Regions from separate parts of the Limosilactobacillus walteri genome, predicted to be linked through region 2. Evidence: predicted binding sites of a transcription regulator. Region 2 holds the regulator's gene; the other holds the start of a gene.
What was found. The regulator CtsR, encoded in region 2, represses protease genes until heat stress. The targets are predictions, from matches to a motif close to TTGGTCAAAAAAGGTCAAANA.

Region 1 (4,443 bases), on a different contig from region 2:
AGCTGTTTCAACAGGTGTCGATTCCATGGTTCTCCTTGACTTGTTACAACATTTGCCTGCTAACTTGCGACCGCACGTTATTGTTGCGCATATGAACCATGAATTGCGGTCACAAAGCTGGGAGGAAGAAAAATTTATCCAACAGTATTGTTGCCGTCACCAATTAGATTTAGCGGTTGCGCACTGGCCTTTGCAGCAGCATCCGCCAAAGGGAATTGAAAATGCAGCTCGCCAGGCAAGGTATCAATTTTTTAAACAAACAATGAAGAAGAACGCCGCTTCTGTTTTAATAACAGCTCACCATCAAAATGACTTAGCTGAGACAATGCTAATGAAATTGGTTCGTGGGGGGCAGCTTAGGCAGCTAGTCGGGATTGAAGATCAGCGAAGTTTTGCTGATGGACTATTGGTACGGCCGTTGCTTCCTTTTAGCAAAGATACATTGCGGCAATATGCTAGTAAGCATCAATTAAAGTGGTACGAAGATAAGACAAACCATGATTTGAGCATTCAACGAAATCGTTTTCGTCATGAGATTATTCCGTTATTAGAAAAAGAAAATCCACAGTTGTTATCTCACTTAGCACATTATCATCAGCAATTATCAGCGTTAATGACCTGGCAGCAGCAAGAAAGTGCTGAGCAATTATCACAATTAACTGATAACAATGGAAACTTATTGCTCGACAAGCTATTGGCAAAACATGATGATGTTCAAATAATACTTTTACAACGATGGTTAAATGAACAACAAGTATATGATATAAAAAACAATCAGCTTGATGAGCTTTTAAAGCTAATTCAAAATCAAAACAAGCCCCAGCAAAAGGTTGAATTACCACACCATTTCCTCTTTGAAAAAAAGTATTCAATCGGTTTAATAAAAAAAGCGAAGAATCATTTTGAGAACCTACAAAAGCCCCAAGCGCATGTGATAGAATTGGAACAATGGTACCAAGTGGATAAGCAAACTACTATTGCTATTTCATTTAATCGGATGTTTTTTGGTGGTGGGACTGCAGTAATGCCAATGTGGATCTCACCAGCGCAATTTCCATTACAATTACGGAGATGGCAAAAAGAAGATAAATTACGATTAAAGGGTGGACATCATCAGCGAGTTAAGCGCATTTTAATTAATCAGAAGGTTTCGCAAGAACAACGGCAGCAACAATTAGTTCTCGTTGATGCGCATGATGATGTAATTTGGTTAGTTAACCACAAATGGAGCTGGCTGGACCGCCCTGATGATTATCAGGAAAAATGGCAATTGTGTTTTATTGGTATAAAAGATAAGGAGAAAAATAAATGAATAACGATATTGAGCGCGTTCTATATAGTGAAGAAATGCTTGGCAAACGGATGGATGAATTGGCAAAGGACTTAACAGAAGATTATAAGGATAAACGTCCAATTATTATTTCTGTCCTAAGCGGCGCCGTTTTATTTACCGTTGACATGATCGAACGACTGGATATTATGGCTCAAATAGATTTTATCGATGTTTCAAGCTATTTTGGCGGTTTGGGTTCAACAGGAAAAGTAAAACTTATTCATGACTTAAAAACAGACGTAAAAGATCGCCATGTTTTAATCATGGAAGATATTGTTGATACTGGTCATACCTTAAAATATTTAATGGACCTACTAGCTGACCGTGGTGCTAAGAGCATTAAAGTATGTTCCTTATTAAATAAGCCAGAGGGTCGCGAAGTGGATGTTGATCCAGATTACGTCGGCTTTACCGTTCCCAAAGAATTCCTTGTCGGTTATGGGTTAGATTACAAGGGCTTTTACCGTAATTTACCATATGTTGGAATTTTGAAGCCATCTGTGTACCAAAATGATTAAAAATGTTGGATAATTAAATAGACGGGTAATTTTCAACCATAATTTAAAGATATTCTTAATTAAGGTTGGGTTTTATAGATCCGTAAATCTATAGTAGGTATTATTATTAATATTGATAATAAAACTGTTAATTCTTATGGGAAATTAATGGTCAATATTTGTCAAATATGCTATGATAGTGACTACAATTATAAAAATATCGTTGCTGGTAGATAGGAGGTTGTTATGAACAACAATCGTAAAAAGAACAATTTTACTCATAACGTTCTCTTCTACGCCGTGATGTTCTTGTGTATTATGGGAATTGCTTACTTCTTCTTCGGTGGCAATGCATCGAATGGTCAAAGTAAGACAGTTTCACAAAGCGAGTTTATCTCCGAACTGAAGAGTAATAAAGTTAAGAGTGTTCAGCTTCAGCCTAATGGTGGTGTTTACAAAGTTACTGGTAGTTATCGTAAACCCCAGTCAAATAATAACAGTAATGCTACCACAAATAGCGGCTTTACACTTGCTACGCAACGAAACAGTAAGGTTACCCAATTCCAGAGTTCGGTTCTGGAAAGTGATGTAACTATTAGTCAGCTTCAAAAATATGCTAATAAGCATAATGTGAAAATCAGTACACGAGCTGAAGAATCTAATAGTGTTTGGATGAACTTATTGTTGACCGTGTTACCGCTTGTCATCATGATTTTCTTCTTCTATATGATGATGGGTCAAGCAGGCCAGGGCGGTGGCGGCCGTGGAGTTATGAGCTTTGGGAAGACAAAGGCTAAGCCAGCCGATGCCAAGAAAAATAAAGTTCGTTTCTCGGATGTTGCTGGTGAAGAAGAAGAAAAGCAAGAGTTAGTTGAAGTTGTTGAATTTTTAAAGAATCCAAAGAAATTCACCAAGCTTGGTGCGCGGATTCCATCTGGGGTTTTACTAGAGGGGCCTCCAGGAACTGGTAAGACTTTGCTTGCCAAGGCCGTTGCTGGTGAGTCAGGTGTGCCATTCTTCTCAATTTCTGGTTCAGATTTCGTTGAGATGTTTGTCGGTGTTGGTGCTAGCCGTGTTCGTGACTTGTTTGAACAAGCTAAAAAGGCTGCTCCAGCAATTATCTTCATTGATGAAATCGATGCCGTTGGTCGACGCCGTGGAAACGGTATGGGTGGCGGCCATGATGAACGTGAACAAACATTAAACCAATTGCTTGTTGAAATGGATGGTTTCCAAGGTGACGAGGGAATTATCGTTATGGCTGCTACCAACCGATCGGACGTTTTAGATCCAGCTCTTCTTCGGCCAGGTCGTTTTGATCGAAAGATTTTGGTTGGTCGTCCGGATGTCAAAGGTCGTGAAGCTATTTTACGGGTTCACGCTAAGAATAAGCCAATGGCAAGCGATGTTGACTTAAAAGAAATTGCTAAGCAGACACCAGGCTTTGTTGGTGCAGACCTAGCTAACCTCCTAAACGAAGCGGCATTATTAGCTGCTCGTCGTAACAAAACAGAAATTGATGCGGCTGACTTAGATGAAGCAGAAGACCGGGTAATTGCTGGACCAGCTAAGCATAACCGGGTTCAGTCTGAACAAGAACGGAAGACTGTTGCTTTCCACGAAGCAGGTCACACAATTGTTGGTTTAGTATTAAATGATGCACGAGTTGTTCATAAGGTTACCATCGTTCCTCGTGGTCGTGCAGGTGGTTATGCTATCATGCTGCCACGAGAAGACCAGATGTTAATGTCAAAGAAGAATGCTATGGAACAGATTGCCGGGTTAATGGGTGGTCGTGCGGCTGAAGAGATTATCTTTAAGTCACAATCCTCTGGTGCTTCTAATGACTTTGAACAAGCGACCCAAATTGCTCGTTCGATGGTTACCCAATACGGAATGAGTGACAAGATTGGTCCAGTAGAACTGCAAAGTTCTGGTCAGGTCTTTACAGGTCAAGGCTACGATCAATCTCCTTACTCAGAAAAGACGGCTGCTTTGGTAGATGAAGAGGTTCGTCGGATCTTAATGGAAGGACATGAAACGGCCTTACATATCATTGAGACCCATCGTGAACAACACCGGTTAATTGCTGAAGCATTGCTTAAGTACGAAACGCTTGATGAAAAGCAAATCCTTAGTCTTTATAAGACGGGGAAGATTCCAGATAAAGATGTGGCTGCGGAAGATAAAGAAGCACGCGCCCAAACTTTTGAAGAATCCAAGCGTGAACTTGAACGACTAGAGAATGAACGTCATAATGAAGCACAGAGTGATCAAAATGATAACGATAACTCTACGCCTGATGATGTTGATAATAAATCACAGTCGAGTGATGATTCAGATAATACTGATAATAAGTAAACTTGTTGAAAAGACGGAAGAAACAAAACCTGATGGGCGGGTGGCGGGTCTTCCGTTTTTCTTTAAATAATTTTAAGGAGGAATTTAAAATGAAAACAACTGATTATTTAGTAAAAAGCATGACAAAAGATGGTAAGTTCCGGGCTTATGCAGTTAATGCCACCCAGGTTGTAGAAAAAGCACACCAAATTCATGATACATGGAGTGCTTCGTCTGCTGCCCTCGGTCGTACGCTAATTGGAACCTTACTAT
Region 2 (4,443 bases):
AGTTCGGTTTTACCGACTCCAGTAGGACCTAAAAACATAAATGATCCAATTGGCCGTCGCGGATCCTTTAACCCGCTTCTTGCACGACGAATTGCCTTTGCTACCACCGAAACTGCTTCATCCTGGCCAATTACCCGTTGGTGAAGGACTCTTTCAAGGTTTACTAACCGCTCGCTTTCACTCTTTTTTAATTGTGTCAACGGAACACCAGTCCATTCAGCAACAACTTGGGCGATATTTTCCCCGCTAACTTGAAGCTTATAATCATGAGAATCCTTTTTTTGATCACGTTGCTCTTTACGCTCAAGTTTATCTTTTACTACTAATTCTTGTTGGCGTAAAGTTGCTGCCCTATCAAAATCCTGATTATCGATCGCCTCTTCTTTTTGTTCACGCAGCTCTTCTAATTGATGTGCTAATGATGGCTGCCGATTTTTCTTATCTTCTGCATCAATCCGCACCATTGCTGCTGATTCGTCAATAAGATCAATTGCTTTGTCTGGCAAGAACCGATCGGCAATATAACGATCCGATAATTTAACTGCTTGTTCTAGAGCCTCGTCAGTAATCTTAGCATGGTGATGTTCTTCATATTTTGGTCGTAATCCACGCAAGATTTGCAGTGTTTGATCAGTTGTCGGTTCATCAACTTGAACAGTTGCAAACCGTCGCTCAAGAGCCGCATCAGATTCGATATACTTTTGATATTCATCAAGGGTAGTCGCCCCAATCGTTTGCAATTCACCACGGGCCAGTGCCGGCTTTAAGATATTGGACGCATCAATTGCTCCTTCTGCACCACCAGCACCAATTAACGTGTGAAGCTCGTCAATAAATAAGATAACATGACCATCTGTTTGAATTTCATCAATAACTTTCTTAAGACGATCTTCAAACTCTCCACGATATTTGGTCCCAGCTACTAATGAACCCATATCAAGCATCATCAACCGTTTATTAGCTAACTCTGCTGGAACTTTTCCTTCCACCATCCGTTGAGCTAACCCTTCTGCAATTGCCGTTTTACCTACTCCTGGTTCACCAATTAAAACAGGATTATTTTTTGTTCGGCGACTAAGGATTTGTTCAACACGTTTAACTTCTTTGTCTCGTCCAATAACCGGATCTAACCGGCCATTACGGGCAAGCTCGGTCATGTCACGAGCAAGCTTATCTAATGTCGGTGTCCCTGTCTTGGAATTATGACGGTTTTGTTGACGATTATTAGAACGCTGCTGGTTATCAGCTACCCCTAATCGCCGCAAAATAACCTTTCTCATTTGACGAGGAACGATATCCAAGCTATATAGAATGCGCGAAGATAGCACGCTTTCGTCAGCAATTAATGCTAACAATAAATGCTCGGTCCCAATTTTTAACGCATGCATTTGCTGCGCTTCCCGACCAGCTAATGATAAGACTTGTTTAGCTTTAGGTGAGTATGGTAAATAATCAGATACACCTAAGTTTTCCATTGTACCGTACCCAATCAGCCGTTCAATTTCTTCACGAATATCATCGCTTGTCACTGAAAATTGTTCAAAAATTTTATTTGCAATCCCATCTTTATCCATTGAAAGAGCAAGTAAAAGGTGTTCTGTTCCTACAGCTTGATGCTTAAAATACTTTGCTTGTTCTTGTGCAATTGCTAAAACGTGCTTTGCACTTGGTGTGAACATATTATCCATGTACATTCCCCCTTCTAACTCTCATAACGCAAGCGATTCAAAAATGATATTAATATACGAGCACGAAGCCGATCTTCAATTGCATTATCATCAAGTGCTAAAGTTTGCTTGGAAAGTGCAACTAACATTAAATCACCTTCACGTCTGGTAATTACTTTTTCTTCATATAAAGTCCGAACGATATCAAATGCATCTCGTTCACGAACTGAGTCGCCAATTGCTTGGATAAGTGAGTTTAGCACACTTACATCATCAAGTAAATTAACACGTTCGATTCTAATATAGCCACCACCACCACGTTTGCTTTTTACCAAGTAACCATTTTGAATGGTAAATCTAGTCTTAATTACATAATTAATCTGAGAAGGTACAACATCAAAGTGATTTGCTATCTCAGAACGGCGAATCTCAATATGTGCTGAGTCACCAAGAATCTCTTTTAAATATGCTTCGATAATATCTGAAATACTCTTATTCTCCATTATATCACCTCGGCTTTTTGACTAATCTTGACCATTATTTTACCACATTTTTCTATTCATCGCCTACTTTCAAGATTACCAATTAAAAATAATGAAGCTAGGAAAATTTTTGCTTTTCCTAGCTTCATTGGAGAATTAATATGAATTATTTTTATTAATCGTTATCATTGTGAACAAAATCAACAACATTACGACCAACAACCTTATTATCCTTAAGTTCTTGAATCATATCATTGATTTCACTTAACTTACGAGTATGAACGATTGGGTGAACCTTACCTTCTGCACCAAATTGGAAACATTCAGCTAAGTCTTGACGAGTACCAACTAATGAACCTGCTACGATAATACCATCAAGAACTGTCTTAGCAATGTTTAACTTCATGTCACCTTGTGGAAGAGCAACTGCAACAAGCTTCCCATCTGGACGAAGAGAATCAACTGCTTGATCAAAGGCAGCAGTAGTAACAGCAGTAACAACAGCTGCGTGAACACCGCCAACTTTTTCTTGAATTTGTTGATCAACGTCACCATCATGACGGTTAATCAAAATTTCAGCACCGTTTTCCTTAGCAGCTTGAAGCTTGTCAGGGTTACCGTCAACGGCAATAACATGGGCACCAAATACGTTGTGGGCAAATTGAATACCCAAGTTACCTAAACCACCAGCACCAACAATTGATACCCATTGACCAGGCTTGATATCAGCAACCTTCAATGCCTTGTACATCGTAACCCCAGCACAAGTTAATGAAGTAGCTTCAACTGGATCAAGGCCTTCTGGAACCTTAACAGCGTAATCAGCCGGAACGATACATTGTTCAGCCATGGCACCATCAGCAGTGTAACCAGCATTAAGAACGTTCCGACAAAGTGTTTCACGACCTGTCAAACAATATTCACAGTGTCCACAGCCCTTAAAGAACCATGCGATTGATACACGATCGCCAACCTTCAAGGAAGTAACACCTGGGGCAACCTTTGATACACGGCCAACACCTTCGTGACCAATAATTCGACCTGGCTTTTTGCCAAAGTCACCAGCAGCACAGTGCAGATCAGTGTGACATAAACCACAATATTCCATGTCAACTAATGCTTCACCTGGCTTTAAATCCCGAAGTTGAACATCTTTAACAGTAACGTATCCATCTACTGGATCATTAATTACAGCAGCCTTCATAAGGTAAGATCTCCTTTAATAAACAAATTACTTTTTACAATGCTTATAGTACCAAACTACTACACAAATTTAAAGTGAAATTTTGCACATTTAATAAATATAATTCAATACCATTAGTCTTATTTCAACATCAAATCGTAATCTTACCAGTAAGTTATAACGACAAACCAATTAAAATACTTTTGTACAGTAAATCACTTCCTTTTTCTAACTAAAAATTTACTCATTAAACTTTCCGCTTCCACCGCGAGATGAATGTTATAATTTAACTAACCATTCAAAGGAGTGATATTAATGGCTTATGGATATATCACCAAGCTAGATGAAAACGTCGAACGCCAGCACGTTCGCTATAATAATCGCTACGGGATAGCAATCGCTGCTGACATTTATACACCAAAAAATTTAAAAGATGACCAGCTTCTTCCAGCACTAATTGTTGGCGCCCCTTACGGAAGTACAAAAGAACAATCTGCTTCTGTCTACGCAAATCAATTCGCCCAATTAGGATATGTTACATTAACATTTGATCAAGTCTATATGGGCGAATCTGCAGGTGAACCGCGGCATGTTGCTTCGCCTGACCTTTATGCTGAGTCTTTCAGTGCGGCGGTTGACTATCTTGGCACAAAAGCAGCTCATGTTAATCGCGATCAAATCGGGGTAATCGGCATCAGCGGGGGAGCTGGTTTTGGCCTTAGCGCCACAGCAGTTGATACTAGAATTAAAGCAATTGCAACTGTGTCAATGTACGATATGACTGATATTCGAGAAATGGCAAACCTTGCACCAGAACAACTTTTCCAATTAAAAGATCAATTATCAAAGCAACGGTGGATTGATTTTGAAAATGGACAGCCTGAATACCATCCGAATTTCCCTGAAACACCATTTGATGACCTTAATGATTTACCTAACCAAGATGCGTTAACAAATGAGTGGCTACGCTTCTATGCTCTTAAACGTGGCTTCCACCCCAATGGCCGTGGCTCTGCAACAACTACATCTAACCTCGCGATGTTAGAATTTTCAGCCTTAGATTATATTAAAGAAATTTCTCCACGACCAATCTTATTTGTTTACGGCGACA

Region 1: a site for CtsR is predicted at 1,999-2,019, ahead of ftsH (ATP-dependent zinc metalloprotease FtsH). Genes of this name have one in related genera too.

The regions. Positions count from the first base shown of each region.
Region 1 is NZ_QORN01000002.1:4,744-9,186, reverse strand. Features, by position in the region: gene tilS (tRNA lysidine(34) synthetase TilS) at 1-1,312, shown strand, start outside; gene hpt (hypoxanthine phosphoribosyltransferase) at 1,309-1,851, shown strand; gene ftsH (ATP-dependent zinc metalloprotease FtsH) at 2,077-4,191, shown strand; gene hslO (Hsp33 family molecular chaperone HslO) at 4,281-4,443, shown strand, end outside.
Region 2 is NZ_QORN01000006.1:62,316-66,758, forward strand. Features, by position in the region: gene DTK66_RS02165 (ATP-dependent Clp protease ATP-binding subunit) at 1-1,688, opposite strand, end outside; gene DTK66_RS02170 (CtsR family transcriptional regulator) at 1,703-2,170, opposite strand; gene adhP (alcohol dehydrogenase AdhP) at 2,325-3,353, opposite strand; gene DTK66_RS02180 (alpha/beta hydrolase) at 3,648-4,443, shown strand, end outside.